DNA from 3 places in the Lactobacillus rizhaonensis genome. Region 3 is predicted to be linked to each of the others. Evidence: predicted binding sites of a transcription regulator. Region 3 holds the regulator's gene; each other region holds the start of a gene.

Evidence for each region. Region 3 encodes Rex, which represses fermentation and respiration genes when NADH is low (regulators of the CRP and FNR family bind a similar motif). Its sites were predicted from a motif close to TTGTGAANTANTTCACAA; they were not measured.
Region 1: the regulator Rex is predicted to act here: its motif matches at 6,433-6,450, upstream of AAA915_RS07590 (NAD(P)-dependent alcohol dehydrogenase).
Region 2: the regulator Rex is predicted to act here: its motif matches at 4,213-4,230, upstream of pplA (extracellular electron transfer flavoprotein PplA).

Annotation. Positions count from the first base shown of each region.
Region 1 is NZ_BTTV01000006.1:13,636-24,742, reverse strand. Features, by position in the region: gene AAA915_RS07615 (type 1 glutamine amidotransferase) at 65-742, opposite strand; gene thiD (bifunctional hydroxymethylpyrimidine kinase/phosphomethylpyrimidine kinase) at 808-1,620, opposite strand; gene glpK (glycerol kinase GlpK) at 1,763-3,265, shown strand; gene AAA915_RS07600 (tyrosine-protein phosphatase) at 3,290-4,063, shown strand; gene AAA915_RS07595 (LacI family DNA-binding transcriptional regulator) at 4,076-5,026, shown strand; gene AAA915_RS07590 (NAD(P)-dependent alcohol dehydrogenase) at 5,276-6,394, opposite strand; gene AAA915_RS07585 (alpha-glucosidase) at 6,610-8,277, shown strand; gene AAA915_RS07580 (glycoside hydrolase family 13 protein) at 8,289-10,013, shown strand; gene AAA915_RS07575 (glycoside hydrolase family 65 protein) at 10,168-11,107, shown strand, end outside.
Region 2 is NZ_BTTV01000002.1:149,883-160,989, reverse strand. Features, by position in the region: gene AAA915_RS04030 (hypothetical protein) at 1-30, shown strand, start outside; gene AAA915_RS04025 (polyprenyl synthetase family protein) at 156-1,115, opposite strand; gene AAA915_RS04020 (Gx transporter family protein) at 1,117-1,662, opposite strand; gene AAA915_RS04015 (NusG domain II-containing protein) at 1,674-2,051, opposite strand; gene AAA915_RS04010 (FAD-dependent oxidoreductase) at 2,126-4,021, opposite strand; gene pplA (extracellular electron transfer flavoprotein PplA) at 4,266-5,183, shown strand; gene AAA915_RS04000 (FAD:protein FMN transferase) at 5,253-6,338, shown strand; gene AAA915_RS03995 (UbiA family prenyltransferase) at 6,384-7,397, shown strand; gene AAA915_RS03990 (hypothetical protein) at 7,453-8,925, opposite strand; gene AAA915_RS03985 (hypothetical protein) at 9,245-9,505, opposite strand; gene AAA915_RS03980 (FtsX-like permease family protein) at 9,730-11,107, opposite strand, start outside.
Region 3 is NZ_BTTV01000003.1:238,101-249,207, reverse strand. Features, by position in the region: gene AAA915_RS05835 (DUF969 domain-containing protein) at 1-156, opposite strand, end outside; gene groL (chaperonin GroEL) at 290-1,915, opposite strand; gene groES (co-chaperone GroES) at 1,935-2,219, opposite strand; gene AAA915_RS05820 (redox-sensing transcriptional repressor Rex) at 2,380-3,015, opposite strand; gene abc-f (ribosomal protection-like ABC-F family protein) at 3,296-5,218, shown strand; gene AAA915_RS05810 (GNAT family N-acetyltransferase) at 5,372-5,776, shown strand; gene AAA915_RS05805 (hypothetical protein) at 5,997-7,166, opposite strand; gene AAA915_RS05800 (hypothetical protein) at 7,166-8,335, opposite strand; gene AAA915_RS05795 (ABC transporter ATP-binding protein) at 8,332-8,955, opposite strand; gene tsaD (tRNA (adenosine(37)-N6)-threonylcarbamoyltransferase complex transferase subunit TsaD) at 9,557-10,630, opposite strand; gene rimI (ribosomal protein S18-alanine N-acetyltransferase) at 10,623-11,107, opposite strand, start outside.

The DNA.
Region 1 (11,107 bases), on a different contig from region 3:
CTAAGTATCAAAAAACTACTAGACATAGTAATTAGATTTACTACGCCTAGTAGCTTTTTTGCAATTAATTTGTTTTAGCTGCTATTCGCTCATTATGCCATTCTAGAATCATTTTGACTATGGCGTTTGCGACATTCAAGTTTTTTAATATAGGGCCGTGGGAATATGTACCGATAAAATTGCGGTAGCGCAAACCTTCGACGTGATCTTGGGGATTGTTGCCGTAACCTTCAATCATTTCTCCTAAGGGATGTAGCTTATCCTTATCATCAAAATAGGTTTGACCCGAATGGTTTTCAAAGGCTTTGACTTCACCCCATTCGCTCATGTAGCGGGTATCACCAATCATGCGCTTATCTGCCTTAAAAACGGTGTGGAAAGGTAGAATATCTAGCCCTTTGATTGTCACTCCGGCATTAGTTTTATAATATGTGCCAACTAGCTGGTAGCCACCGCAGACACCTACCATAGGCTTGCCTTCGTTAATATACTTTGTCAAAGTTTCTTTATAACGCGGTAAATCTTTAGCAACAACAGTTTGCTCAAAATCTTGTCCGCCGCCAAAAAAGACAAAGTCATAATCAAAAGCGTTGAATTGATCACCAAGAGAAATATTATCAACTTGTGTATCATAGCCCTGTTTTTTTAGCAAAAACCTGATAATTTTAACGTCGCCAGAATCACCGTAAGTATTCATCAGGTCTTCATATAAATATGCAATCTTGATTGTTTTGTTAGCCATTATTTACCAACCCCTATTATCTTGTTTAAAGTATATCTTAATAGTTAGAAGCGGGCAAAGAATAGTTATTTAAGATTTTGCTGCGCTGCAAAATGATTGATTGGACCGTATTTAGAACCAACTTCAATTGGGTGGGCAATTGCTTCATAAGTAAAGTCTTTAGCCGTCTGAACGCTGGCGATAATCGATTGACCTTTGGCTAATTCAGCGGCAATTACAGCAGATAGTGTGTCACCGGTGCCGTTAATTCGATCCGTATTAATAAAAGGCTTGGTAAATTCGTGAAATTCGCCATCTGCAGTTAATAAGATGTCAGTAACTTGCGACTGCTGGGAGTTATCATGGCGCCCCTTCATCAAAACATTTTTTGCGCCCATCTCCTGCAGTTTTTTAGCACCTTGGCGAATTTCATCTTTAGTATCCAAACTTAAGCCTGTTAACTTTTTCTGTTCATAAAAATTAGGCGTAATAATGTCGGCCAGTGGCATTAACTGCTCAAGAAACGCTTGGTAAGCATCATCATCAAGTAGGGTATCACCATGTTTAGTCATAATGACCGGATCAAGCACAATTTTACCCATGTCATATTTATGCAAATTGGCGGCAACACAAGCAATTACATCCTTGTTAGCAAGCATACCGGTTTTAAGTGCATCAATTTTAAAATCATCGTTTAGGACATCGAACTGCTTTTGGATAAAAGGAATTGGCATGACTTCCTGAGCATAAATTCCAGTAGTATTACCAGCTACTGCGGCTGTCAAAAGCCCCATGCCATAAACTTGCCTAGCATAAAAAGAATGTAGATCAGCGGACATTCCCGCACTGCCATCACTGTCATTGCCAGCAATTGTTAAAGCAATAATTTCTTTTCTCATTTTTTATATATCCCCATTTTAATAAAAGCTCTATGTAACCAGTATAACTTAAAACAAGCATAATGTTATAATAATTTCTTGTAAAAGCAAGGCCTAGTAGTAAAATGAAGATAAAACCGCTTTCTGTCGGAGAGGATCAAAGATGTTAAAAGAATATATTATGGCAATTGATGAAGGCACAACTTCAACCAGGACAATGATAATTGACCATCAGGGTAGAAAAATTGCCTCTTCACAAAAAGAATTTCCCCAATATTTTCCTCAACCAGGCTGGGTGGAACATAAGGCAGAAGAAATTTGGCACGCAGTGCAAACAACAATTGCCAATGCAATCATTAATTCTGGAGTCCGGCCACAGCAAATAGTAGGTATAGGTATTACCAATCAGCGTGAAACAACGGTAATTTGGGATAAAAAAACCGGCAAGCCAATTTATAATGCAATTGTATGGCAATCACGGCAGACGACCGACTTAGCGGAAAAGCTGAAAAAAGATGGTTATAGTAATCTGATCCACAAAAAGACGGGACTGATAATTGACCCTTATTTTAGTGCCACTAAAATTCGCTGGATTCTGGATCATGTCGATGGGGCACAAGAAAAGGCCGAAAATGGCGAGCTGCTTTTCGGCACAATTGACAGCTGGCTTTTGTGGAACTTAACCGATGGTGAAGTTCATGTGACTGATTATACTAACGCCTCAAGAACGATGCTTTTCAATATTCACGATTTAACTTGGGATGATGACATTTTAAAGCTGCTTAATATTCCTAAAGTAATGTTGCCGGAGGTAAAGTCCAATTCTGAAATTTACGGCTACACCAAATCTTATACATTTTTTGGCGGGCGAGTACCCATTGCCGGTATTGCCGGTGATCAGCAGGCGGCTTTGTTCGGTCAGTTAGCTTTGAAAAAGGGCATGGTTAAAAACACTTATGGCACCGGCTCCTTTATCGTGATGAATACTGGAGAACAACCAACAGAATCTGACAATAATTTATTGACTACTATTGCGTATGGTTTAAATGGCAAAATTTCATATGCTTTAGAGGGTTCTATTTTTGTTTCCGGCAGCGCTATTCAGTGGTTGCGTGATTCGCTCAAAATGATTAAAACAGCAGCGGATTCGGAGAAGGGAGCCAGGCTATCAAAGTCTGAAAATGAAGTTTATGTTGTACCGGCATTTACTGGCTTAGGGGCACCGTACTGGGACTCCGAAGCTCGCGGTTCCGTTTTTGGTATTACACGTGGAACAAATGACAAAGATTTTATCAAGGCCACACTGCAGTCGCTGGCTTATCAAACGCGAGATGTAGTTGATACGATGCAAGTTGATTCGGGCATTAAAATTCCTGCTTTGCGCGTTGATGGCGGTGCTTCAAATAATGATTATTTGCTGCAATTCCAATCTGACATCTTAGGTATAAAAATTGAACGTGCTAAAATATTGGAAACTACTTCAATGGGTGTGGCTTTCTTAGCAGGCTTAGCCGTAGGTTATTGGCAAAATGTTAATGAATTAAGGGATATTTTTGTAGTAGGTAAAACTTTTGAACCTAAGATGCCTGAAAGCGAAAAGGAACATTTGTATCAGGGTTGGAAAAAAGCCGTGAAGGCCACCCAAGTCTTTGCACACGGTGAGTAATTATAATAAAAGGAGGACAACAAAGTGGCACATGATCGAATAATTGCATTAGATAGTCCGATGAACTTTCGCGATGTTGGTGGCTATCAAAGCGTAACTGGTCAGACAGTTAAATGGAATAAAATTTATCGTTCAGATTCACTCAGCTCTTTAACAGCAAGGGATCAGGTTAAATTAGCTAAGTTACGCGTCACTGTCGATTGTGACTTGCGTTCTGAATATGAAAAGTCCTCTTCACCTGATATGTCATGGCCCGATGTGAAATATATTGATTTGCCGGTATATTCTGACAATATTAATGATGTGCAAAATAACCGCTCAATCTACCGCTTTTTGCATCATATTCCAGATATGCATAATAATTTTATTGGTCGGATTTATCAACAAACTCTGCTAAGTTCCCACAGCCAGGAAATGTTTGCCCGCGTTTTTGCGGAACTGTTGGAATTGCCAGAAGATGAAGCACTAGTTTACCATTGCAGTGCAGGTAAGGATAGAACGGGAATGGTATCTGCCTTGATCTTAATGGCATTAGGCGTAGACGATGATACTATTGCTCGTGATTATTTGTTAACCAATGAACTTTATGATTTTGCAGTTTCACGGCAATTACCAAGTAATGATGAAATTACGCAAATGGTTTCCAAAATGAACGTCACCAAAGGCGAAGGCATAGCAATTCGTGGCATTACGGAAACTGTTCGTGGCGGTTGGGGCGGTTTTCCTACCTTTTTTAAAAAAGTATTGGGCTTTAATGATGATGACTTGGCTCAGCTAAAACGAATGTACTTAGATTAGAGGCGGATCGTAATGGTAACCTTGCTTGATGTTGCTAAAAAGGCTAATGTTTCAAAGATGACAGTTTCTCGTGTAATTAATCATCCCGAACAGGTAACAGAGGAATTGCGTAAATTGGTTGAGCAGGCGATGGATGAACTTGATTATCATCCTAATTATGTTGCCCAGGCTTTGGTAAATAAGCGTACAAATGTGGTTAAATTTGTCACGCTAGAGGATGTTGATACGACAGAGCCATATTATATGAACCTGTTATTTGGCATTGCACGTGGGTTATCAAAAAAGCAATATGCCATCCAGCTAGTTACAGACAGAAATAAAATAGAAGATGGCAACTTTGACGGCTACCTGATTACTGGCGCCCGCTCCAGTGATTATGCTTTATTTGACAGCCTTAAAAAACCCTTTATTTTATTTGGCGAAAATCATCATGGCTATGATTATGTGGACAATAATAATCAGTATGGTGGAGAATTGGCGACAAAATATGCACTTTCGCGGTTATACCAAAACGTTATTTTCATTGGCATTGATGTCAGAGAGCCATTTGAGTATTCGCGTGAAACGGGTTACGTTAATACATTACAGAAGCATAAAAAGGTCCCTCAAATCTATCGTATTGCCAATCACAGTCACGCTGCGCAAGAAGTAATCAAAAATAATTTCCACAAGTTTCCTAAAGATACTTGTTTTATCTGTGCCAGCGATCGCATTGCTACAGGAGTGGTCAGACAATTGCAGGATGAAAAGGCTAAAGTTCCGGCTGATTTTGGTGTGATTGGGTACGATGGCGTTTTTCTGGATCAGGTTTCCAACTTGAAGTTAACTACCGTTAAACAGCCGATTTTTAAAATGGGTGAACTCTTGGCCAACATGCTCTTACGCAAAATTGATCAAAAAGGGTCACCTCAAGGAGAGGCACTAATTAAGCCTTCCTTAGTTAAAAGAGAATCAACCAGGTAAATATTAAGTACAAATAAAAATACACGTAATAATCGAATATCAGGCCGATTACTATGTGCTTTTTTAATGGTTAAAACTGCTATCACAAAGGCTAGTCAGTGAGAATTGAAACGATATAATTGAACTCACAAAAAATGCCAAAACAATTAAAAAAGTTTTGGCATTAATTATTTAAAAATAATATGACCCCCAAATTTGTCCTAAATTTGGGGGTCACATTTTCTGGGAAAAACTAGATTGTTTTCTTTATTATTCAGGTTTGTAATCAGGATCGATAATCAAAACAGGCTTGATTGTTTTACCAGAAACTGAATCAGCATTAGCCTGATTAATATCTTCAAATTGATAAAATTTTTCAGTCTTATCAAACGGAAACTTTCCTAATTGATAAAACTCAAGTAATCTTGGTATGTCAACTTGTGGAATGGCGTCACCCATGTTAACGCCAACTACTTTTCTATCATCTACACAAAGATCGTTCCAAGTAGAAATGGTCAAATTCTGAGCTGTTACGGCAATTGCTGCGCAAGTGCCACCCTGTGCCAAGGCATCGACAGCATTTTTAATAACGCCAGAAACACCAGTAGTATCAACTGTCCAGTCAACACCATATCCGCCAGTTAATTCCTTGATCTTGGCAACTGGGTCTTCTTCTTTGCTGTTGATTGTATGTGTGGCACCTAATTCTTTAGCTAATTCAAGCCGCTCTGGAACAACATCAACTGCTATTACTTTGGTGCAGCCACTAATTACGCCGGCCATCATTGCAGCTAATCCTACTGCGCCAGTACCAAAGACAGCAATGGTATCGCCTGGTCTAGCTTTAAGAGTGTTGAAGACAGTACCGGAACCGGTAACGTAGCCACAGCCAAGAGGGCCAACTTTGCGCAAGTCGATGCTATCATCAATTTTTACCGCGTTTCTCTGATCAACCACAGTAGTGGTAGTGAATGATGATTGGTTAAACATATCACAAATTCTGTGACCGTCTTTTTGGAAATGATCATCACCATCTGCGCGGACGCCAGAAAGATTATAGTCACTATAATGACGGCATTGGGTAGGGATACCCTTTAAACAATTATCACAAATACCATCAGCGTAGAAAGATAAAATTACGTGATCGCCTACATTGAAGTTTTTAACCTGGTCACCAACTTTTTCAACAATACCAGAACCCTCATGTCCTAGAATTACCGGGTAGCCAACACTTGAATCACCTTTGCGCAAGGCTTCATCTGAGTGGCAGATTCCGCTTGCTACCATATGAATTTGCAAGTCAGTTGGTCCTACTTCGTGCAAATCAATATTGTCTTCGATCTCAAACGGATCGCCCATTTTATTAACAACAGCAGCTTTTATTTTCATAAAAAAATCCTCCTTACTTGTTAGCGATTTCAAGATTATTGTGAACCTGTACACATAAAAATGCAATAGTTTTTTGAAGAAAAATATGCCTGAATATAACGCACTACACTAATTTATGTTGAACTAATAAGTATTTTTTTGATAGCGGTAACATTGCTATTACCATTGCCTCTCACCAGGCTTCTCCGCTAAACTTTAAGTGGAGGTATAAATTTATGACGCACTGGTATGAGCATGCAATAATTTACCAAATTTATCCCAAGTCTTTTCAAGACAGTAATGATGATGGTATTGGTGATTTAAATGGAATTAGGCAGAGATTACCATATTTACAACAGCTGGGTATTAATACTATTTGGCTAAATCCTGTTTTTGTTTCCCCGCAAGTTGATAACGGCTATGATGTGGCAGATTACTTTAAAATCGATCCACGAATGGGAACGATGGCAGACATGAAAGCTCTAATTGCTGCTTGTCACCAAGTAGGAATTCATGTGCTTTTAGATTTTGTTTTAAACCATACTTCTGATCAAAATGAATGGTTTCAAAAGGCCAAAAGTGATCCTCATAGTCAATACCGCGACTACTATATTTTTGCAGGTGCAAATAATCAGCGTCCGAATAACTGGGGCAGCTTTTTCGGTGGCAGCGTTTGGGAGCCGGATCCGGCAGGTACGGGCCAATTTTATTTCCATTTGTTTGACAAGCATATGCCTGATTTAAACTGGCGTAATCCCAAAGTAAGACAAGAAATGCTCAAAATTGCGGAATTTTGGCTGGCTCAAGGAATAGATGGCTTGCGCCTTGACGCTTTTATTCATATTGCCAAGGCAGATTTACGGCAAAGTTTTCCGGTAAAGAAAATAGCAAATGAAGATGACCAAACGATAGTTGCTGAACCCTTTTTTGCTAATTTGCCCCAAGTTCAGAAATGGCTGCGTCCATTTTGTGAGCAAATAAAAAAGGATTATCCTGAAGCTTTGCTTTTAGGGGAAGCTGCCAGCGCTAATGTTAACTTAGCAGCGGACTATACGGCAAAAGACCACCACCTTTTAGACAGTGTTGTTACTTTTCGTTATTTTAAGGATGATCAGCGTCACATTGATCCTAATTTGCCTGCAGATTTTCAGCCTAAAGGACTTGACTGGGATGCTTTTAAAAAGACGCAGGTTATTTGGCAGCAAACTCTGGCGCAGGTTTCTCAACCTACATTATATTGGAGCAATCACGACATGCCGCGACTCGCTACCAGAATAGCGCAGACTGAAACACAGGCACGCAGCTTAGCAATGCTGATGTATTTGCAACGAGGAATCCCCATTATCTATTATGGCGAAGAATTGGGCTTAAAAAACCTGCTTTTTACTGCTGAAGAAGAGTTTAATGATCAAGAGGTAGAACGCTTTATCACGAAAGCTGCAGATTGGGGTTTAACAAAAGCAGAAGCATTGAAAATGGTCAGTCAAGCGCACAAAATGCCGGCGAGAGGGCCGATACCCTGGACGGCTAAAAAGCCAAATTATGGTTTTTCAAAAGTGAGACCATGGCTTAAAGGTCAAAGTCAAAATGACGCTAATGTTCAGGCTGAACTGGATGATCCTGACAGTATGTTTAACTTCTATAAACAATTGATTAGTTTGAAAAAAACTGCTTTGTTTCAATCAGGTAGTTTTTACTTGTTAGCAACTGCTAATGACAGCTACGTATACCAGCGGGATTTAGCAAATGATAGTGCAATCGTGGCTGTTTCACTAAGTAGTCAAAAATTAAAAATTAAAGTACCTAGTGAATATAGGAAAGTCATGTTAACTGCCGGACAGCATTATTTGAATAAGAATGAATTGATTTTGATGCCGTATTCTGGTGTAGTTTTAAGTAAATAATGGAGGAAAAAATGCAATTAGCAGCCCTGAAACATAGAACAGAAAGCGAAGACTGTTTTGTCATTAGTCAGCATCACGTGCGGATTAGGTTCCACAGTGCCAAAAATGATGTTAAAAAAGTAATAGTTCATTATACTGATAATTATCTTGATACCAAGACTGATAAAACCATGGCCATGACTAAAGCGGGACAAGGGCAGGTAACTGATTATTGGGTAGCAACTTTGAATGCTCCTTATCGCCGTCTTAAATATACTTTTGAAGTCATTGGCCAGGATAACAGCCATAAAATTGTTGGAGACCGCGGGATCAAAGATTTTACTGCAGCAAATTTAGCAGCTGACAGCAGCTACTTCAAATTACCTTACTTGCATGAAATTGATCAAACCAAAACCCCTGACTGGGTTAAAAATACTGTCTGGTATCAGATTTTCCCTGAGCGTTTCGCAAATGGTGATAAAAATAATGATCCTCAAGGCACAAAACCGTGGGATCCGCAAGATCATCCCGGACGAGAAGACTTTTACGGGGGCGACTTACAGGGTATTATTGACCATCTAGACTATTTAAAGGAGTTAGGCGTTAACGGATTATACTTGTGTCCAGTTTTTAAAGCCAGTTCCAATCATAAGTATGACACGATAGACTATCTGCAGATTGACCCTGATTTTGGTGACAAGGATTTGTTTGCCAAGTTTGTGAGTGAAGCTCATAAAAGGGGAATGAAAGTAATGCTGGACGCTGTCTTTAACCATTTAGGCGGACAATCAATGCAGTGGCAGGATGTAGTAGAAAATGGTGCTAAGTCAAGGTTTGCATCCTGGTTTCATATTAATCATTTTCCAGTTAAACCATATCAAGGACCTGAGGCAGGCGGTCCAAACTATGATACCTTTGCTTTTGAAGGGCAAATGCCCAAATTGAATACTGCGAATCCTGCAGTCCAAGATTTTCTGTTGGAAATTGCAACTTACTGGGTAAAATATTTTGATATTGATGCTTGGAGGCTGGATGTTGCTAACGAAGTAGACCATCATTTTTGGCGAAAATTTCATGATGCGGTTACTGCAATTAAGCCTAACTTTTATATCGTAGGTGAAATTTGGCATAGTGCACGTCCTTGGCTCAACGGTGACGAGTTTTCTGCAGTAATGAATTACCCGTATACTTTGCAGATTGAGGAGCATTTTTTACACAAAACAAAAACGGCTCAGGAACTGGTTGAGGCTCTGACTGATCAATTAATGATGTACCGCGACTGCACGAATCAGGCAATGATGAATATGCTTGATTCTCATGATACCGCCCGTTTACTGACGCTTGCAGGTGAAAATAAAGCGCTGGCTTTGCAAACTCTGACTTTTATGTTCATGCAGACTGGCAGTCCGTGCATTTATTACGGTACTGAAATGGGAATGACGGGAGGAGAAGATCCCGATTGCCGCAAACCAATGGACTGGCAAAAAAAGGGCACGCCTTTTTGGGATGAAGTGCAAAAGCTGATTGCTTTTAGAAATAACCATGCTGCTACTATAGGTAATGGCACAATCAGTCTAAGTGTTACGTCTACCGGCTTAATCCAAGTTAAGCGAATTGGTGCAGAAAAGATCACTGCTCTTTTTAATACAACACCTGATAAGATTGCCGTTGCCACAAACGGCCAGGTGGTACTGAGTCAGAATTTTGCAGATGGACAACTTGCTGAGCACGGGTTTGTCATTGAACTTGCAAATTAATTTTAAAGAGTCTGAGAGAAATTATTTCTTCCCAGACTTTTTTTAAACATGATTCTGATACCGTTAACAGCGATTTTGCTATTGTCAAATACTCCATTTTTGCGAATAATGAAAGCGTAAACAAAAAACCTCACCAAAGAGGGAGAGAAAGTAAATGAAACGAATTTTTGAGGTTGACCCATGGAAAGTTGCTACGCATAAGTTTTCCCCGGTGGATAAAAGGCTGCAGGAAAGCATTACTGCGATTGGCAATGACTATATGGGGATGCGCGGTAATTTTGAAGAAGGATATTCTGGAGATCAACTGCAGGGTACATATTTAGCAGGTGTCTGGTTTCCTGATAAAACGCGAGTAGGCTGGTGGAAAAACGGCTATCCTAAATATTTTGGCAAAACCATTAATGCCCCCAGCTTTATTGGAATTGGTATTACAGTTAATAATGAAAAAATTGACTTAGCCAAGATTAAATTTAAAGACTTTTATTTTGAATTAGATATGCACCAAGGCTTGCTTACCCGCAGTTTTATTTATGAAGGTGCGGATACTAAAGTTAAGTTTGAATTTCAGCGTTTTTTACATATCAAGCTAAAAGAAGCAGCTTTAATTACTGTTAAGGCTACTGTACTTGCAGGTCAGGCACAAATTGAGTTTAATTCAACGCTTGACGGCACAGTTACTAATGAAGATAGTAACTATAATGAACATTTTTGGCTTAGCTGTAATGAGAATGCTGAAAAGCGTTCCATTCAAGTGATAACCAAGCCTAATCCTTACGATGTGCCTCAGTTTACGGTTTTGTTAAAAGCAGGCCTAAGAAATAATAATCATGTTGTTGAGGGCGCTGTTAAAACTGCAACTGCAAAGTTAAGCGAAAAACTGGCAGTTACTCTAAATGCTGGTGAAAGTTACACTTTAGAAAAAGATGTGATCGTAATTACCAGTCGTGATGTAGCACCTGAAAAGCAAAGTGATCGTGCAGATGAGTTGATGCAACAATTGCAGTCAAAAAGCTTTGCAGAAAATTTGGCCGATCATACTGCAGTTTGGCAGGATCGTTGGACTAAAAGTGATGTAGTTATTACCGGCAATGATG
Region 2 (11,107 bases), on a different contig from region 3:
GGTTTCACTCGTAAGCCTAAAAAGGCATAGAACTAAAATTAACAATTAATTTAGATAACTTTTAAATATTTTCATTATAAAAAAAGAGGTTGAACTGTTTTGACTCCTAAATTTGGGAAGTCATAGCAAACATTAAGTCAACCTCTTTTTTATGATTAACAATTTCTGGTAAGCATTTTACGGACAATATCAGCGACCTTTTCATATCCAGGATACTCGGCAAAATTTTTCTCAAGTATCGCCAATGCGCTATTTGTAAAGTCATTTGCTAAATCTTGTGCATGCCTAATTCCACCTAATTCACTCACCAGAAGGTCAATTTGCTCCAATTGAGCAGAATTCAGTTTCTTACCCTTCTTAACTAAATCCCTCAATTTACCAGAAGAATCTTTTTTCAGTGCAAAAATCAGAGGACCAGTATAAACACCGTTAACCACATCTGATAATACCGGCTTTTTTAATTCAGCAGTAGAAGCGGTGTAATCTAATATATCATCCCGCAGTTGAAATGCCTGACCAAATAGCAGTCCTACTTCTTGGGCATTCTTAGCAAGTCTTTTACTAAGTCCCCCTTCGAGTGCACCAATATAGCAGGCATAACCAAACAAACTAGCCGTTTTGCCCCGAATTTGTTCAAGATATTCTTTTTCCGTAATTGTAATATCATACTCATTACCAAACTGAGTGGTTTCACCTGCAAGTATTTTTTGCATAGTGCTGCCGTTTGCACGCAGATTTGTTATCTTTGAAGTGTTTTCACTTAGCAGCTGTAATGACAAAGCAAATAAGAAGTCTCCAGCATATAGTGCTATAGTTTTACCATATTTAGCTTGAACCGATGCTCTGCCCCTTCTAACATTTGAATTATCAATGATATCGTCATGAATTAGAGTGGCATTGTGCAGTATTTCAATCGAACCGGCAATATTAATTAATTTCTGTTCCCTGTTGCTTTCGCCCATTTCTCCAAATAATAGAACAAAACTAGGACGTAATTGCTTGCCAGGCTTAGAAAATGCATATCTAACTGCTTCTCCCAGTTTACCTTTTGGCGTCCGGATATTTTTTTGAATTGTATTTTGGACTTGCTGTAACTCTTTTTCTAGCCTTGACATGTTAATTACCTTTATTAATTATTCCTTTGATAAAACTCAATGCATCAACATAATGCAATAAGTAGCTGCTGACAAGACCAACTATTGTTCCAGAAAGAATTCCGAATACTGTCAATAAAGGCAAATACAATAAAATATATTTACTATGTGCTAGCAGCACTGCAATTAATAATTGACCAAAATTATGACATACGCCGCCAAGAATTGATACTCCCATTATGCTAATAAATCTGGGAACAAGCGGTAAAAATAATTTCATTAAAAACAGACTTAAGAATGAACCTGCAGCAGCAAATAAAAAGGTACTAGTACCTCCTGTCATCAGAGCAGTTAGTACTAGACGCAAAAATGTCAGTAAAACACAATTATTAAAAGGTAAAATCATTAATGCAATCATCGTAATAATATTAGTTAAACCAAGCCTAGCACCAGGAGCAAAGAAAAAAGGCGAAGGAAACATTTGCTCAACAACACTAAGAATAATTCCTTGTGAGCATAGAATTCCTGTAAACACATATGTGCGTAAATAGTTATTTGTTTCAGTCATAATATCTAGATCTATTTATTACCATCAATTTGATTTTTATTTTTTAACTCAATTAAGAATTTATGCGGCAGGCAGACTATTGTATCTCCGCTTTTGCTTTTCCAGCCTTCTTTAACACATACTTGGTCCTTACAATTGGCATCAATTACCCGAATCTTGTGATTTTTTATTTGTACAATATTAATTTTACCATTTTTCTGATAACGCCACTTCTGATCTTTATCTAAAGGAAGTCTTTTCACTTCACGATTATTAATTTTGACGATTCCTATAATTTGATCGTCAGCTTTTTCCTGATTGTGCAACATATAAAAAGGAGTAAAACTAATGATTAATAAAATTACTATAATTAAAAAATCACCAAGTTTAAGCTTCTTTAAAATTTCCATGTATTACCTCACTAACAATTAAAACTAAAAAAGTCTTACAGATAAAACCATAGGACTTTTTAGAGTTACCATTGTTAGTTCTTTACTCCGTTTTTATCGACATGATAAATTGGCTTCAAGACACCATATCTCAGCTTAGTAAGCTTCTTTTCCAGCCATGGAACAAACCACATGTCCAGACCAAATGCTCTACCAGAGCCGTTCATAACTGCTATTGCCGCAAATATCATCCAAACATTTACCCAATAGTTCATTCCTGATAAACAGAAAATAGCTACAAAAATTGCGCTCATACCACCGGCAAACCAGGTACATAATCCTAAAACCAGCATAATTCCTAATGCAATTTCCAAACACGTCATTGTCTTTTGAGCAACTAGTGCCGCATCCTTGTTAGGAATCATGACTTTAGTCATTGACTGTACCCAGTTAGGCATTTTATCAAAAACAGCCATTGGTGAATGACCATAGTCATAGTTTAGAGAAAATAGTGCAGGAGCAGCAGAAGTCGCTGCCTTGCCGCTTGCTGCTGTAGTAGCGGCAGCTTTCTGTGAAGCGCCACTGGTTGCAGCTTGCACAAGCCATGGAAAATGCAATTGCAATTTGTTGGTAAACCAGGAGCCGCTACCTTGAACTTTATACCAGCAGTCTACTAGCCACATCAAGCCTAAGTAAATTCTCAAAGGTACAGTCCATAAGACATTGCCATACCGATTAAGATTACCGCGCCATAAAGTTGGGCGCTTAATTCTGAACCATTCATCCATAATATAATGGAAGAGATAGTGACCGGAATAGATTTCCATGAAGTAAATCATGTCTACTATGTCTTTCATTAAGATGGCGAAAAAGCCGCTCAGATGAAAAGTATTAACAAGAGAGGCCACACCCCAGGCAGGCCCTAAAGAAACCATAAATCCTGAATAAGTCCCTTTAAATTTGACAGGTTCACCGCCGTTAATCTGACTCAAAATATTTCTTAAAGCACACTTACCAGCAGATTCAGCTCCCTGAACCACTTGCGGTTCACCACGGCCGCTGCCGTTAGCATCATAAAGAGCAACGTCTCCTATGACGTAAACATGTGGATCAGTTGGAATTTGGGAATATTCATTAACTATAATTCTGCCAGCTCTGCCAGTCTCAAAACCAAAGTTTTTAGCAGTATCAACAGCTTTAACACCAGCAGTCCAAATTAAAGTTCTGGTTGGATATGTTGAACCATCTTTAAGATCAATATAATTTTCATGAACACCAACAACACCGGTATTGACTTTAATTTCCACACCTTGTTTTAAGAGATATTTTTCTGCCTTATCAGCATCAGAGCGATCAAGCATATTCATAACAGTTGGGGCCATTTCCATCATAGTTATCTTGATGTCGTCTTTTTGCAAGTTATATTTCTTAGCTAAATCACCACGCCAAGAATTTAATTCACCAGCCATTTCAGTACCAGTAAAACCTGTACCAACAACGACAAAGTTAAGATACTGTGCCCGCTTTTCAGGATCGCGTTCTTTGGAACCTAAATGAACCATCATATCAATGTGGTCACGTAGTCGCTCTGCATCATCCAGATTGCCCAAAACAAAGCCATTTTCTTTAACACCAGGAGTATTAAAGTCATTAGGCTGCGAACCAATAGCTAATATGACATAATCATAGGGATAACTGCCATTATCGCCAATAACTTTTTTGGCAGATTGATCAATTTTGGTAACATTGTCAGTTACAACATCAACATTTTTTCTCCGTGAGAATAAACGTTGCAGATCATATTTTAAACTTTTGGCTTCTACCCTGTTAGCCGCAACTTCATGAAGTGAAGTCATCATAGTCATATAAGGATTTTTATCAATCAGCGTGATTTTGATATCATGCCGCTTTTTTAATTTCTTGGCAAGATGCTTAGTCGTGTAAAGACCACCATAGCCGCCGCCAATAACTACAATATTTGTTTCAGCCACTTTTAACACTCCTTAATGCGAAAATACTAGTTATATTATATTATACTAGTGTTTTGGATTATGGTAAAGTGGTCACTTTCACAAACTAAGTTAGTAATATTATGCCTATACGCTTTAATTGCTATCATTATAAGTTTACGCTTTCATATTTTGTGGTTGCACAAAGTAGAGCTCTATCTTATAATTATAGTAAGTGAACATGTACACAATGTTATAAATCTTTATTATCACTGAGGGAGATATTATGAAAAAGAATAATTTAATATATAGTACTGCTATTCTGGCACTCTCTACACTTTTATTAAGTGCTTGTTCAACAACAGCTAAGAAAAGTTCTTCAAACGATTCTAAGCCAAAGGTAAGTAAAGTTGAGAAAAAGAAAACTCCTAAGCAGGTTGCTGGTGGCAAACTGCAAGACGGTGTTTACAAATTAGTAGAAGACAACTATTTCAACGGTTACCGTGTTAAAGTATCTATGACCGTTAAAAATGGTAAAGTTACTGATACCAGTTACGATAATGTAGACAAGAGTGGCAAGTCCAAGGCTAAGGATGCTAAATACGAATCACAAATGAAGAAGTATTCTCAAGCAAAGATTGGTCCTAAGGAATACATCTCACAACTACAAAAATCATTTGCCGCAAATGGTGCTAATTCTAGCGCTATTCAAGTTGTTTCTGGAGCCACCAGTTCCAGCACCACTTTAAAGAATTATGTCAACCAGCTGACTCAGGCTGCACAAAAAGGTGATACAGCTACCATTCACATCAATAACAATAAGAAGATGAAAGATGGTACGTATAAACTGGCTGAAAAGAACTATAGTCATGGTTATCGCCAAGTTTTAACTATGGTAGTTAAAAACGGTAAAATTAGTGACTTTACTTACGACCAAGTAAACAACAAGGGCGTTTCCAAGACCAAAAATGCTTCTTATGAAAAGCAAATGAAGAAGGTTAACAAGATTGGTCCTAAAGAATACATTCCAAAATTACAAAAGGAATTCATCAAAGCTAAAGGCAACACCGAAAAAGTACAAGCTGTTTCCGGTGCAACGGAGTCTTCCTACTCATTTATTGCTTATGCTGAACAACTAATTAATGCCGCTCAAAAAGGTAAAAGTGGAACTATCAAAGTTGACAATATCGTTTACCAGGAATAAAAATATAATTAGTTAATCACAAAAAGAGTGACATTTAGCCGCTCTTTTTTATTAGGAGAAATAAATTATATGAAGAAGCAAACAAACAAGTTTTTGCTGATACTTGCATTACTAATTACAAGCTTCAGCCTGACGGCTTGCTCAACTCAAAGTAAAGACACAACGCCAGCAAAAACCGCTGTTACCACTACCCCTACCTCAGATACTCAATTTTTAATGGGAACAGTTTGCACCATTAAGATTTACAATAAAAACCAACAAAAAGCATTAAAAGCAGGTTTCAAGCGCATTAAGCAGTTAGCCACTGAAACTACTGTTAATCAAAAAGGTAGTGAAATAGACAAAATTAATAAATACGCTGGCATTAGGCCTGTAAAAGTTACTCCAACCATTTATCGTATGTGTAAAGATGCTTACTACTATAGTGAAATTTCCGCTGGTACGTTCGACTTAACAATCGGACCAATTACGAGTTTATGGCGAATTGGCTTTCCCGATGCCCATAAACCTAAAGCAAGCACAATCAAAAAACGGCTGCCACTAATTAATTATCATAATGTGGTTTTTAATGATCAGAAACAAACTGTTTTTCTTAAGAAAAAGAACATGATGCTTGATTTAGGCGGTATGGCTAAAGGATTTATTTCTGATGAGGTCATGAAAGTTTTGCAAAAAAACGGTGTGACCAGTGCAATTATCGATTTAGGTGGTAATATTTACGTTCTGGGAAATTCTCCTACAAATAATAGTAACTGGACGGTGGGAATTCAGGATCCCAGCGCTGCGCGTGGTGATGCCATCGGCTCTTTACCGCAAAAGAATGCAACTGCAGTAACATCAGGTATTTATGAACGATATCTCAAAGTCGGTAATAAAGTTTATAGCCACTTAATGGATCCTAAAACGGGTTATCCTTGTCAAAATAACTTGTTAAGTGTCACAATTATTGCCAAACGGTCGACCACTGGTGATGGCCTTTCAACTGCTGTATTTAATCGCGGATTAAAAAAAGGCTACGACTATGTGGAGCATAAGCCTGGTGTAGAAGCAATATTTATCACTAAAAAGAAAAAAGTATATATTACTTCCGGCTTAAAAAATAAATTCAAATTGTTTTCAGGCAATGGTTACCGACTTGCAAAACTTAAAAACTAGTAATTAACTTTTCTATGTTAAATGATGTTCTGAAAGGAAAATTTAATGGAAGCTAAAAAGAAGTACAGTCACTTTACAATAACTGATTTTTTTGAACTGGTGCGGCTTAATACCAAGTTAAACAGTTTAATGCCGTATTTATTAGGAATACTGTTTGCTTATTTTTATTTTCATACTTTTAATTGGCAGAATTCTTTAATATATTTAATTGCTCAAGGAGCAATCGCTTTATTTGTTACAGGCTTTAACAATGTCCAAGATTATCGCTTAGCCAAAAGTCGAGACTATCAAAAAGAACATAATTTAATCGGTAAGCGTAATTTATCTCCAGCAACTGCAATGGTAGTTATGCTTAGCCTGCTTTTAATTGCAGCGATCTTAGGCATTTGGCTAACTGTCCGAACCAATCTTTTTATTTTACTAATCGGTGCTCCCGGACTTTTTGTAGCTGTATTTTACACGTATGGTCCAGTCCCTTTTTCAAGAGTGCCATTGGGAGAAATTCTTGCCGGTTTATTCGAAGGGCTGGGAATTATGTTTTTAGCTGCTTACATTAATTCCCCGGTAAGTCAATTAGCCTATTTAAACTTTGAGTGGCCTCAATTTATTGTTGGGGGCAATTTAGCCAACCTCTTATTAATTTTTTGGGTAGCTTTACCACAAGCTTTCTTTAACGCAGCAACAATGCTTGCGGACAATACCTGCGATTTGAAACAAGATTTGGCTAATGGCCGTCACACCTTACCTTCTTACATTGGAGTTCAGAATTCCTTAAACTTGTTTAGTTTTTTAACCCTGGCTCCATTTGCAATAGTCGCTATCAGTGTTATATTTCGCCTTTTACCAATTTGGCAACTATTAATTTTTGTAACTTTACCTAAGTTATACAAAAACGTTCAAGCATTCAGACAAAAGCAGACCAAGGATATGGCTTTTTGGGTTGATGAAGATAATATCAAACACAGAGTGCCCACAACTTTTGACTTGGCTCCGCAAAATTTGTTTTGGTTTCAATTAATGCAAGTCTTTGGGCTGATTTTGGGCATTATCTTTCATTAATTAAAGACAATAGAAAAGCACGCTAAGGAGCGCGCTTTTTTATTGTCTAAATTTTTTAAAATTCAGCTTTGTGATATCTCCGAACTGTTAGCAGATAAATAACAAAATAAACTAGTAACATTAGTACTATTGGCAGCCAAACTTTATAATATGCTGTTGGCAAAACCTGATCAAAAAATTTTAAGCCAAACAAAACATCTAAGACGCCAAATGTTGCAGGAATAAAGAACAAAAGTCCTGTTTTGCTCTGCCATGCACTTTGAGCCAGCCTCTCATTCGCTAACTTCTGTTCTCTTTTAGTAGCTTTTACTACTATCATCAAAACGATAATCAGGCTTACGCCAAACACAAATGCCACTGAATAGCCCAATATCTTCATTTCTTTACTCATCCCCAAAATCAGCTGATAAGTAGCCGCCTTAGAGTTGCTATAGAGGTGACTATAAGCAAGATTACTTTGAGCCCGTTTATGTTCAATTTTTAGTAAAAATGGCCAATCTCTATCAAAACTGTTTAGCTGCACCAAAGTCAGATATTTAGTTTTACCTTTAACCTTATTTAATTCTGCAGTTGAACAAAGTGCAATTGTTTTATCTTTTTGACTGCTATTAGGAACGAGTTCGCGGAAACTTTCACCTGCTAGAGAATTTTTATTCAATTGATCTAACTTGATAGCTTTGACTTGAAAATTGCTTCTGCCGGTATTTTTGACATACTTAATTGGATTATCTGCCAGTTCATTACGAACAAAATAAAAGTGCCCTTTTGCTTCTTTATAATGGTAAGTTTGCTGCTTTTTAATTTTTAGTTGAGCAACATCGTTTTTAATATTAGCGGTGTTGCTGACAATTACCCCATCATAATATATGCCCCTTTTAATAACTTGGGGAAAAGCATTAAAGTCATGACTTAAAGCGAGAGCGCCCATAGTCAAAGCGAAGAGTAGTGAAATGATAGTAAAAACGCTGGCATAATGGTGAAGCTCCAGCTGCGTTTTTCCTTTAGTTAAATTAATTTTGGCAAACCAATTTGCAGGCACCAAGCTTAATAACGAGTGGCAAAGCAAATAAGTACCTGACACAATTGTGATAAATGCTGGCAATACGGTGTTAACCAGGCTTTGGCTAGGTAGATTTAGTATAAAGTAGCCTGCAACTACTGCCGTTAACCCTAAAACCACTTCAATTATTTTTAGCCCTGAATGTTTTTGAAAAATTGCAGGTGTATCTTCTTTTTCAGCTAAACTGCTTAAAGTGGATCTGGTTATCCTCAAAGTTACTACTATGCCGCCAACAATTATTAGAACCGCCAGTAACATAACGACTTGTATGCCCGAATTGATCCGCAAAAAACTAATAATGACGTTAAAATTCGGCATATCTGGTTTTATCAAACCGCTAAACAACTTAATAATTAAGGACGCTAGATCCAAGCCCAAAATAATGCCGGCGATTATCATCAGACTGCTAATAATGAGGGTCGCACAAAGTTCTACAAGTCCAATTCGCATGTTCTTTAATCTTTCCATCAAGATCACCAAACTTTCTGGTTAGCTCCTTCAAGTAGACCACCTTTTGAATTAATTATAGTTAGCGCTACCAACTTTAAAATGAGCTAGCCAATATTTTGAACGTTTCTTAACTTTTTGTTTTTATTTATTGAAAAGAAACCCCAAAATTATGCAACTTTGGGGACTTAGCACAATCAAATAAAATCTTTTTAAGTTTATTTATTTGCAATTAAAAGTTTTTCTAAATCTTTACCGTATTCAGACATACCAGCTAATTTAATACTTTCAATTATTTTCGTCGCCGTATCTATATATTTCTTATCATGTTCATAATGATTTAATATGCTTCATTTGCCATTCTACTTATTTCCAATTTTTGTTGATGGAGAGTTTTATCACTTTGATTCAATTTACCAAAAAAATCAATTAGTGAAATTTGGTTAGAATGTAACAAGTCTATTAAATCTTCTGTAGAAATTCGATTTAAGTTTTTCTCTACTTTCGCATAGAATGAAGGACTTATTATATCTTTTGCCCACTGCTTCTTTGTCTTTCTTTGACTTATCCGATAATCTTTTAGCAACTCCTCAATTGTCATTTTATTTCCCCTAATTTTAAGCTATCAAATATGACATTCCACTCTTTCTCATTAAAACCAAAATATGCTAAACATATCGTTAAGTTATGAAGAAAGTTAAAAAATAAGCAGTAGTCCAATTGACTTTGCTTATTTTTTGTCGCGAAATGTTGCGTAAATTTCTGCAGCTTTAGGAGATACTAGTCCAATTTTAGGATGAACTTCAAAATCCAGTCTTTTTATAATTATTTTTTTGTAAGTACAATTTTTTCATATAGAGTAACTGTTAACAAATAATAGCCTAAATAGAGAACAATAAAAATAGTAAATGGAATCCAAATATTATGGTAAGGTGCCTTCAGCAACGATCGAAACAGTTGTAACCCACACAAAACATCGACTATACCTAAAATAGCAGGCATAGTAAACAAAGTACCAATTTCTTTTCTGATTGAACTACGCAATAATCGTGGCCTAGCACCAATTTCATGCAACATCTGGTAGCGAACCTTGTCACTGGCAGCACCACTCAAAACTTTAAACATCAAAGTAGAAGCCAGCATGGTCAAAAAAGCTAAGCCTAAGAAAAAGCCCATAAATTCAAACGCACTAGTAAAGCCGAGCACATTACTATAATAGTATGGCTTTGAATTAAGGTAAGTATCTTTGTAGTTACGATTTTCCCTCAATTGCTGCTTTTGAATTTGATTGATCACTGGAAAATCGTGGACAAAGTCCTTGACATTAATGTAGCTGACAAATTTTTTCTGACCACCAATAGTCTGCCACCTTTTTGGTGAAACTAGATGTATCTTCTTAGGAAGACCATTAGGCACCATCTGACTGAAAATACTGTTTTCCGTAGTTTGCGGTTTATCCAGTTTAGCAGTAGCCAGCGTTTTTACTTTATAAGTGGGGGAATTGTTTTGATTGTCATGAAAATAAACTGCTACTTCTTTCAGCGGCTGCTTGTTAAATTCCGCTTGGTTAAAGTAGAGATGCATCCCCTTTTCTTTGTAATGATATGTTTGCTTATTAGTAATAGTTAACTTGGCTTCTGCTTTTTTAACTACTGGCGTCTGACTGATAATTGTAGCATCATAATAAATGCCTTTTTGCGCTTCATCCTTCATGGAACCAAAATTAAGTCCCACGGTAATTGCACCAAGAGCCAAGGCAAAAAGGATTGAAATCGTAGTTAATACCTTGGTGTAACTTTGCAAACGAAATTTCAATTGACCCAGAGTAAATTCATTAATACCACGATATGAAAAAGATTTTTTATTAAGTAGAAAGTTAATAATAGCCGTGAAGACGCCATTAAAGACAAAGAAAGAACCAACAATAATTGTTACTAACGCGGTGGGAATAAGAAGATAAATATAGTTAGTAGGTAAAGTCATTACATAGTAACCGACAGCCAGCAAAAGCACACCGCAAACTGCTTCAATTCCCCGTAAAACTGGATGATGATTTAGATTAATTGGAGTTTGATCCTCATGTAACAGGTCGATTACAGGGGTACGAATAAGCTTGCGCATATTGCCCAGTGCACCCAAGAGAAAGATAATAACAAAGAAAATCAATGTTCCTATTATGGCACTCGGCAATATTGCCTTATAG
Region 3 (11,107 bases):
AAATCCTTTGCCCAAAATCGTCAAAAACGAGACAAAATCTATTCCTGAAACTAACGCTGTCACTAAAGCAGCAATAATAACCACGGCTATGGTATCAAGTCCTAGCGCAAAGCCAATTACTATCACTACGATACCTAGTAAACTTAAATATTCCACTAATATTCCTTCCTAATGTAAAGGCAGTATTTAAATATTAAATTCTGATAACTTGTATATTAAACAAAAAATCCTACCAGCAAGCCCCACAGGATTGCTAGTAGGATTTATTAATTAACTAATAAAAACTAAATTACATCATACCTGGATTGCCAGCACCTGCATTTGGATCAGCGGCAGGTTTTTCTTCTGGTATTTCGGCAACAACGGCTTCAGTAGTCAACAGCAAAGCAGCAATAGAAGCAGCATTTTGTAAAGCAGTACGGGTTACCTTAGTTGGGTCGATAATTCCGGCTTCAACCATGTTTTCCCATTTACCGTTAGCTGCATTGTAACCAACTTCGTTTTCTTGACCTTCAAGTTTATTCAAGATAACTGAACCATCTTCACCAGCATTTTCAGCAATTTGACGAACTGGGGCAGTCAAAGCTTCTAAGACAATATTAATACCTGTTTGTTCATCAGCATTGTCACCTTTAAGGTCTTTAACAGCATCCTTAACATCTACTAAAGCAGTACCACCACCAGCGACGTAGCCTTCATCAACAGCAGCGCGAGTTGAGTTCAATGCGTCCTCAATACGGTATCTGCGTTCTTTTAATTCAGTTTCAGTAGCAGCACCAACATGAATAACAGCGACACCACCAGTTAATTTAGCCAGGCGCTCTTGTAATTTCTTCTTATCAAAGTCAGAAGTGGTTTCTGCAATTTGCTTTCTAATTGAATCTTCACGATCTTTAATTGCTTCATCTGAACCAGAACCATCAACAATAGTAGTTGAGTCCTTAGTTACAGTAATGCGACGAGCTTGACCTAATTGGTCAATCTTAGTGTCCTTTAATTCAAGACCTAAGTCCTCAGTAATAACTGTACCACCAGTTAAAGCAGCAATATCTTGTAATTGTTCTTTACGACGATCACCAAAACCAGGAGCTTTAACAGCAACGACATTGAATGTACCACGAATCTTGTTCAAAACTAATGTTGGCAAAGCTTCACCAGAAACATCATCGGCAATAATTAAAAGTGATTTACCTTGTTGAACAATTTCTTGTAACAATGGCAAGATGTCTTGAATGTTAGAAATCTTCTTATCAGTAATTAAGATATATGGATTGTCAAGATCAGCTTCCATCTTGTCATTATCAGTTACCATGTATTGTGAAAGGTAGCCACGGTCAAATTGCATACCTTCAACTACAGATAATTCAGTTTCGATACCACGTGAGTCTTCAATAGTGATAACACCATCATTACCAACTTTTTCCATTGCATCAGCAATTAGATCACCAACTTCTTTTGAAGCTGAAGAAACTGAAGCAACTTGAGCAATTTGGTCTTTTGAAGAAACAGTATGACTAATCTTGTGTAATTCATTTACTACAGCTTTTGTAGCTTTTTCAATACCGCGACGAACACCAACAGGGTTAGCACCGGCAGTAACGTTCTTCATACCCTCACGAATAATTGCTTGGGTTAAAACAACAGCAGTAGTAGTACCATCACCGGCAATATCATTTGTCTTTTGTGCTGCTTCTGCAACTAACTTAGCACCCATATTTTCGTAGTGGTCTTTTAATTCGATCGCTTTGGCGATTGTCACACCGTCGTTAGTAATATCTGGATTACCGTATGATTGCTCCAAAACAACGTTTCTACCCTTAGGACCAATTGTAGCCTTAACAGTATCGGCTAATTTGTCAACGCCCTTTAACAGGGAACGTCTTGCTTTTTCTGAAAATTTAATTTCTTTTGCCATATTTTTATACGCTCCTTAATTACTTAACAATTGCTAAAATATCTTTTTCGTGAAGGACTAAATATTTTTGACCATCGTATTTAACATCTGTACCAGAATACTTGTCGTATAAAACAACGTCGCCTTCCTTAACAGACATAGGTATCTTGTTACCATTTTCAGCAAAGCTACCTTCACCAACAGCAACTACTTCACCTTCTGTCGGCTTTTGTTTAGCATTAGAAGCCAGGACGATTCCGCCTACAGTCTTTTCTTCTTCTTCTTTAACTTTTACGATCACGCGATCACCAATTGGTTGTAACACGTTTGTCCCTCCTAAAATTAAATTTTAATCTCTTTTATGTGCCATTAGCACTCCTATTTGCCAAGTGCTAACTTACATTTATGATAATAACCCCTTTTATGAAAAAATGCAAGAAAAAATTAGCACTTTGAGTAAAAAAGTGCTAATTTGCTTTTTAAAACTATTTTTTCTTGTCTGAATCAAGAAAGTAAATAAGTGTCTGCAACTCAGTAGCCAAATCAACGTTTTGAATTCTAATGCCACTTGGTGCAGATAAACGAATTGGGGTAAAATTCATGATCCCCTTAATACCAGCCTCTACCATATCATCAGCAGTTTTTTGAGCAGCCACAGATGGAACGGTTAAAATTGCAATAGAAATCTGTTGGTCACTAAGCTGCTTTTTGAGTTCGCTCATATCATAGACAGGCACACCGCTTAGAATTCTGCCGGTAATTTTCTCATCAATATCAAAAGCACAAGAAATGCGAATATTATTTGAGCGTTTAAAATTGTAATTTAATAAAGCATGACCTAAGTTACCTACACCAACCAAAGCAACATTTGTTAGAGTGTCTTGGTTTAAAATCTTTTTAAAAAAAGAAAGTAAACTTTTAACATCGTAGCCATAACCCCTTTTACCCAAAGCGCCAAAATAAGAAAAATCACGTCTGATTGATGCACTATCTACCTGGACAGCTTCAGACAACTCAGTTGAGGAAACTTTTTCTTTGCCAGCCTCATTTAATATAATAAGATAACGGTAATATAACGGCAACCTTTTAGCCGTTGCCGTTGGTATTTTGATTTTTTCCATTTAAAAAGCCTCCAACTTAATTAAGTATATGTAATTCGTTCTTGTGAATTTCTCAGCAATCAATTCTATTTTACCTATAAATTTACGCCATTTGCAAACATTTTTTTCACAATCTTTTAAATTTTAGCATAATAGTAACAGGCTTGATAATAGGAATTAGTATTTTTATTTATTTAAGCATAAAAAGGCTTTATTTTTGCACTTTTTCTTTCATATATCTGTCAAACTCTCACACAAGAAATTCAATACGTATGCTAAAATGGTTTTTAGGTGAAAAATTATGATAATTGCACAAGGACACGATTTAGAAAAACAATTCGGTGCCAACACATTATTTAAAAATGTCAATTTTTCAATTGACGCAAATGCCAGAATTGGTCTGATTGGACCTAACGGGATTGGTAAAACAACCCTGCTTAAAATTATGACTGGCGAGGAAGAAGCCACACATGGTGACTTCACAATTAATAAAAACATAGATGTCGGCTACATTGCTCAGGAAAATAGTCTAAATGAAAGTAAAACGATTTGGGAAGAAATGCTCAGCGTTTTTACTTCCTTAATTAATATGAGTAAAAAAATCACAAGTTTACAGCAAGACATTGCTGCTAACCCTAAAAGAAGAGATTTGTTAAAACAGTATGATCAACTGCAATTCAACTTTGAGCAGCAAGGAGGGTATACCTATCAGGCTGATATCAAAAGTATTTTGAATGGCTTTAGCTTTCCTGAAGAAACTTGGTCCAAAAAGATCGCAAGTCTTTCCGGAGGAGAAAAAACAAGACTCTCATTTGTTAAATTGCTACTGCGCAAACCTGCTCTACTGTTACTTGATGAACCTACCAACTACCTTGATTTAGACACTTTGGACTGGCTGGAAAGTTATCTAAAAAACTATTCTGGTGCTATTTTAGTTGTTTCCCACGATCAGTATTTTTTAGATAATTTAGCCACACAGATTTTTGAATTGCAATTTGGAAAATTAACTGTCTTTAAGGGGAATTATTCCGCATACGTTGCTGAACGTCAGCTGCGTGATCGGCAGCAAGAAGAAGCGTATGAAAAGCAGCAAGAGCAAATCAAAAAAGACGAAGAATTTATTCAAAAAAATATTGTCAGAGCCAAAACTACTAAACGAGCACAAAGCCGCCGCAAGCAATTGGAGAAAATGGAAAGAATTACTCCCCCAAAGCACAAAAATAAAGTGCGCATTAATTTCCAAAGCGAGCGGCCTTCAGGTAAAGAAGTTTTAATTTTACGTGATTTAACAATTGGCTATCCGACAAAAACAATGGTGCACGATATTTCTCTGCAAATAAATAAAGGCGACCGCGTAGCCGTTATTGGTCAAAATGGTATTGGTAAGTCAACTTTACTAAAAACCGTTATGAAAGAATTAAAGCCGAAAAAAGGTTCAATTAAATATGGTGCTTCGCTAGATATCGGCTATTATGATCAGGAACTACAAGGACTTGATCCAACTAAAACGGTGATTGACACCGTTTGGGACCGTCATAAAACAATGCCTGAAAAAGATGTGAGGTCGATTCTAGCCAGTTTCTTATTTACGGCAAAGGATATTGATAAAACTGTCGGGCAACTTTCAGGTGGTCAAAAGGCCAGATTAACATTAACGGTTTTGTCACTAGAGCATAACAACTTTCTGCTGATGGATGAACCTACTAACCATTTGGATCTTGAGGCCAAAGAAGTATTAGAAAAAGCTTTACAGGATTTTGATGGTACTTTGTTGTTTGTGTCACATGATCGCTATTTCATTAATCAGTTAGCTAATAAAATTGTGGAGATCAAAAATGGTAGTGCTCATGTTTACGAGGGTGATTATAGCTATTATTTAGATGAAAAAAACAAACAAAACATTGTTACAGAGAACCAGTTGGCAGCAAACAATACGGCAGCAAAAGTAGACGAAAATAAAAATAAACTTTCTTATCAAGAGCAAAAATTGCGCGATTCACAAAAGCGTAAGTTACAAAGAGAAGTTGAAAATACTGAAAATAAGATTGAACAGCTGGAAAAAGAGCAAGAAGATATTCAGTCTCAAATGGCTGATCCTGAAATTGCCACTAACTTTGACAAGTTAGGCCCCTTGCAGGAACAGCTCACTGAAGTGCAAAAACAACTTGCTGAGGCAAATGATGCTTGGGAAAAGGCACTGACTGAACTGGATAGCTTTGACTAAAACAATATATCAAGTAAGCACAACAAAAATAGGAATAAATCTGCCTTCTTGTTTACTATTTCTATATTTTAACTTGCAGTAATTGCCTCGCTAACTATTAATTGATTTTTTGTTTGCAAAACTTGATAAATTTCTGGTTCTATAAAAAATAAATTGGAAAGGTGTACATGGAAAATCACGTATTACTCTTTAATTATCAATTTATACACAAGCGTTGGTTGGAGTTGCTATACACAAAACCCTCGGCTACTGCAAAAAGCAGTTGCAAATTCGCTTTTTGCTATTGGCGCTTATGATCAGAACCAGTTAGTTGGATTAATCAGAGTAGTTGGTGATGGTCTGACCATCACTTATATCCAAGATTTACTGGTTAATCCTGCTTATCAAAGACGAAGAATTGGTACGAAATTAATCAATAGCGTGCTAAAGAAATATAATTCTGTAAGACAGAAAGTTTTGTTGACAGAAAATACCGTTAAAACGCGCATGTTTTATGAAAGCTGTGATTTTAATCCGTGTGACAAATACAACTTGATCGCTTTTTACAAAGATTTTTAAGAGATAATAAAGAGTCTGGGAAAAAACTATCTTTTCCCAGACTCTTTTGAAATGAGTTTTCCATTTTGTAATGGCGAGTATGTTATTACTTGTTATATATTTTTACACTTAGTTTTAAAAGACTTTTGAGTAAGCATAATTTAAATAAACAAATGAACGATCTAAAGTCATGATAATACTAAATTAAAAGTAAAAACGTTGATTTAAGAAATATAAAATTTTATTCTTTATATTTTATATGACTGGACAGTGAAATCATAATAGTAATTATTAAAATTGAACAGCACAGTGTTAAAATCCCTGTCGTATAGTTCAACTGCACATTTTGATAATTAATTCCTAAATTGCCTGATACTATGTCAACTGCATTTAGGTAAGTCATTGGCAGCCAGGCGCAAATCTTACGCAGCGGCTCAACTACCATAGTTGCAATGTTAAGTCCCGGGACAAGTAAAATAGCGATAAGTAATGCTGGTAATTTATCACGAAAAATTCGAGCAAGGAACTGAACTAGGACAACCTCGAAGATGAAGGTAAGTACCTGCAATACAATTACTTTAATAATAAAACTGCCAGTAGATACACATTCAATAAGAGGCCTACCACCTGTATATTGACCTACGATATAAGGAAAGGCTAAACTACCTGTACCAGAAATAAAGGAAGTTGCAATAAATAATACTAAATTAATCGCTAAAAAACTACCAAGGGTCAGGACTATTCCTGCTATGATATTAGAAATCATTAAATTATTTTTTTCAAGCGGTAATAGCTGCGCCGTATCTAACTTTTGGTGGTAAGAATCAGTTAAAAGCAAAGTTAGTAAAAACAGAGCAACAAGAGTAAATACGTAAGGTAAATATTGCTGATTTAATTGCAGTAAGAACTGCCAGCCTGTTACTGGCATATCCTGACTTTCATAAGGCAAAGGCTCATGGCGTAAATAGTTAAAGAATTGCAGTTTTTTCTCTATATTTATTTTTGAATTAAGGCCTGCTAAATCTTGACCATTTGATCTAATAGTTTGTTCCTGCTTTTTTTGTTGCCACATAATCGTGTAAGCTTTGCGCCAGTTGCCTTTATTTGCCGCATTTAGAACTTGTTTATCTTGCTTAACTACATCTTGGTTTTGCTTTATAGCAGCTTTAGTATCATTGTGAATCTCAGTTTTTGATTTTTGTTTATCATGTTTAAGTAATCTTTGCTGCCGGTTAATTTCTTTTTGGCAATAAGCAATCTCTGATTTAGCTCCCGCCTGTAAGGAAAATCGGGGATTAGTGCGAATATTCATGAATAAGACAATACCCATTATTAAGACTAGAATTGCTAAGCAAACGGGGGTTAGCTTATTCTTAAATACTTTTTTAAGCTGAAAAGCCAAATAGGACATTATGCCAGTCTCCCATTTCTATGTGTAACAGTTGTAAGGCGATCAATTAAAAGTACCAACAACAATAATAATATAGAACTTAGTATTAAGGTAAACACACCATTTGAAAAGTTAATAGCAGAATTGTTCATTGTATAGGCTGTTTGGTTTGAAACAATGTTTAATACTCCTAAATAAGTACCAGGAAGCAACTGCGCAATCTTCTCCAGCGGAATAATAAAAATTGTAACAAAATGACCGCCTAATAAAAGCAATAGCGAAACTAACAGAGTCGGTAACTGGTTATGAAAAATTTTAGCAATCAGCTGTACAAACAAAACCATAAATATGAAATTTAAGAGCTGCAGTATAACAGCTTGGGGCAACAATTTGGCAGTTGGAACAATTCCTGGCACCAAGTGGCCGCTAACCAGATGGTGAATGATGTAAGGATAGTCATTGCGACCAGTACCAAAAATGCTCGTTGCTCCACCGAAAACTAATAAGTTTAGTAAAAGAAAAATAAAACTGACAACTACCAGCCCCACAATATTATTAGTCAGGGTATTTTGCAAGCGATTAATTGGCAAGACAGTCGAAATGTCAAGACCAGTTTTATAAGAACCAGTAAATAAATAAGTCAAAATAAAAATCATTACCAAACTAAATAAGATGGGCCAATAGTTTGCATTCAAATATAACAGAAATTGTATCCCGGTGACTGCGCTGTCGCTTTCATAAGGCATAGGGTGAGCTATGAGATACTTTAAACGCAGTATTATACTTTTATGTCCATCTTTTTCATCTGAACTTAGATCAGTCAATTTGCCTTTTTGTTCCCTTTTTAATTTGGTCTCATAAACTCGTTTCCAGTGATTGTGATTAATATTATCTACAAAGGTTTGATCTTTTTTCAATTCCTTTTCAATTTGTTTGATATCTTTTTCAGTGGCCTTAAATGATTTTCCATGCGGTGAATATCGTTTGAGTGCTTGACGATCCGCTTTTAAGGCTTCCTTTTTCATGGTAATCTGACCTTGAGCATCTCCTTTCAAAGAACCAGTAGCAGTGAGCTGTGCAGACTTCATGTATAGTAAGGCAAAAGAAATTAATAATAAAATAACCAGTGAAATAATTGTTAGATTGTGTTTAATAACCTTTTTAAGTTGCAATGAAAAATATGAGTTCATTGATCTACCTCGTGCATCATTTGTTTTTGTAAAACAAGTCGGTGTAAGTTATTCACTTTAATCTCGCTGCTATAGTGAGAGGTTAGAATAATACATTTATTACGCTGAACTACCTCATCATTTAGTCGTTCATAAAGAATTGCGCGGCTTTCTTCATCAAGACCGTTAGTAATCTCGTCCATCAAGTAATATTCAGCGCCACTAACTAAGTACATGGCCACAATCAATTTTTGTTTCATTCCGAGCGAATACTTTTTAATCGGGACTTTGACATACTCACTGACACCCAGCAAATCAAGCTCTTGATCAAGGTTGACATTAGAATGCCATTGTTTTTTCACAAATTTTAAGTAATCAAAGCTGGTTAAATTGACGTTGAACCATTCATTGCTTTCAAAGAAAAAAAGCTTACGCTTATTTTTGGCATATGGTTTTCCGTCTAATAAGACTTTACCAGAAGAAGCTGGAATTAAATCCGTAACAGCACGCAAGAAACTTGTTTTACCAGAACCATTTTCTGCAGCAATTTGATAAAATTGACCGGGTGCAAATTGATAAGAAAAATCGTGCAGGATTGGCTGCCTGGTTTTGAGCGATAGGTTTTGGACTGTTAACATCATTGTCTCCTTTTTTGAATGGTAAATTAATTTAAAAATGATAGGATTACTATATTTAGCCTACCATAATTTTATTGTTTTTTGATTAGAAGTTTAAACGTATCCCTATTTATTGGTAGAAACTTGTTTTTATTTGAGTTTTATTAATAGTCTATCCGTATAAAATTCATAATCAAAGTGATTATCAAATTTTGTATTTTTGAACTCTTTAAAACATGCTAATAGCTAGGATCATCAATGAATGTAGTAAACTAACCATTTAATTTCCTCCCTTACCTGTTTGACTTTATTGTAATCTGTTAAGAAAACTAAATTAAAAAATGTCACATATGACTTTTAAAGCATATGTGACATTTTTTGTTTTTTAATACTACTATCTAAAAGTTCTTTCAATCCGATACTGTAGCTATTCACCAATTGTCATTTTGTATACTCCCCGATTATTAATAATTGACACATAAATTTAATGTTTAAAATAGTTGAACTCAAAACACGTAATGATAAAAAAGAGTCTGGGAAAAAACTATTTTCAGAACAACAAAAAGACGTTGAACTCAACGCCTTTTTTCGTATGGATTTTGTCTTGATCCTGATATTATTTATTTTATTGCAGCATTTCTGACGCGTAAGGTAATTCTAATGATGCATCAGCATCTAAAGTTAGATCAGCAAATTTTCCTTCCTGATATAAATTGTATGCCGCTGCACCAATCATTGCAGCATTATCTCCGCATAATTTTAACTCAGGCAAAATGACTTTTGGTCGCATATTTTGTGGTAAATCCTTTATTTCTTGGTTCATTCTGTCACGTAAACCATGGTTAGCGGCCACACCACCACCCATAATAAAGGTTTGGGGCTGATACTGCTTAATCGCCCTAATTGTTTTAGTTGCTAAAACATCAATCACTGCAGCCTGAAAGCTGGCGGCTAAGTCGTATTTATTTAATTTTTTGTTAATTTGTTCGGCATGATGATAAGTATTAATAAACGCACTCTTTAGTCCAGAAAAAGAAAAATCGTAGTCCTCTTCTTTGATCATTGCACGGGGGAAATCAAAGGTATCCTTTCCCTGATGAGCCCATTCATCAATAGTTTTACCGGCAGGATAATTAACCCCAAGCACACGTCCAATTTTGTCATAAGCCTCACCTGCCGCGTCATCCCTAGTATCACCAACTATTTCAAAATGAGTCGGGTCTTTAAGTAAAACAATTTCAGTGTGACCACCAGAAACTTGCAGTGCAATAGCTGGATAAGTAATCTCTTCTTTTAATTGTGCTGCCATAATGTGGCCCATAATATGATCTACACCAATTAGGGGGATGCCTGTAGCCATTGAAGCAGCTTTAGCTGCACTAACACCAATTAACAGGGCTCCAACCAGACCTGGTCCATAAGTTACGGCAATAGCATCGATATCATTCCAGGTTACTTTTGCTTCACTTAAAGCTTCCTTGGTAATTTGCGTAATCACTTCAATGTGGTGGCGACTAGCTACTTCGGGAACGACTCCTCCAAAACGCTGGTGACTTTTAATTTGAGTTGCCACTATCAAGCTTTCAACTTCTCTGCCATTTTTGACAACAGATGTCGAAGTCTCATCACAAGAACTTTCAAAAGCTAAAATCCGGATATCTTTTTTATGTACCACTTCTATTTCCTTTCTTTCAATCATCTACCAATTTAAGTACCATGTTAAACGCGTTTTGCCGGGAGTCCTGATAATAATTGGGCCAAACGAAAGTTGTAACAAAACCCAATTTTTGATATAACTTTTGGGCATTTAAGTTATCTTCTCTTACTTCCAGGCTAACTTCCTCACAGCCTTTTTCTTGGGCAACTTCAATTACTTTTCTAATTAAATAAGTACCTATACCTCTTTTTTGCCAAGCTGAATCAACCATTAAATTAGTAATGTGCGCTTTCCTATTATCAATTCGGATACCAATTAGCCCGACTACCAATTGCGACTGCAATACAAGTAAATAAAGTGAATTCTTTTTCCCTAATTCAGTTTGAAAAATTGCTCTACTCCAAGGCTCCTCTCCTTGATATAAACTTTGCTCAAGTAACAAGATCGCAGAAATATCCTCAATTTGCGCCTGTCTAATATTCAGTATAGAGTGATTGATAATGAATTTTTCAGGTATAA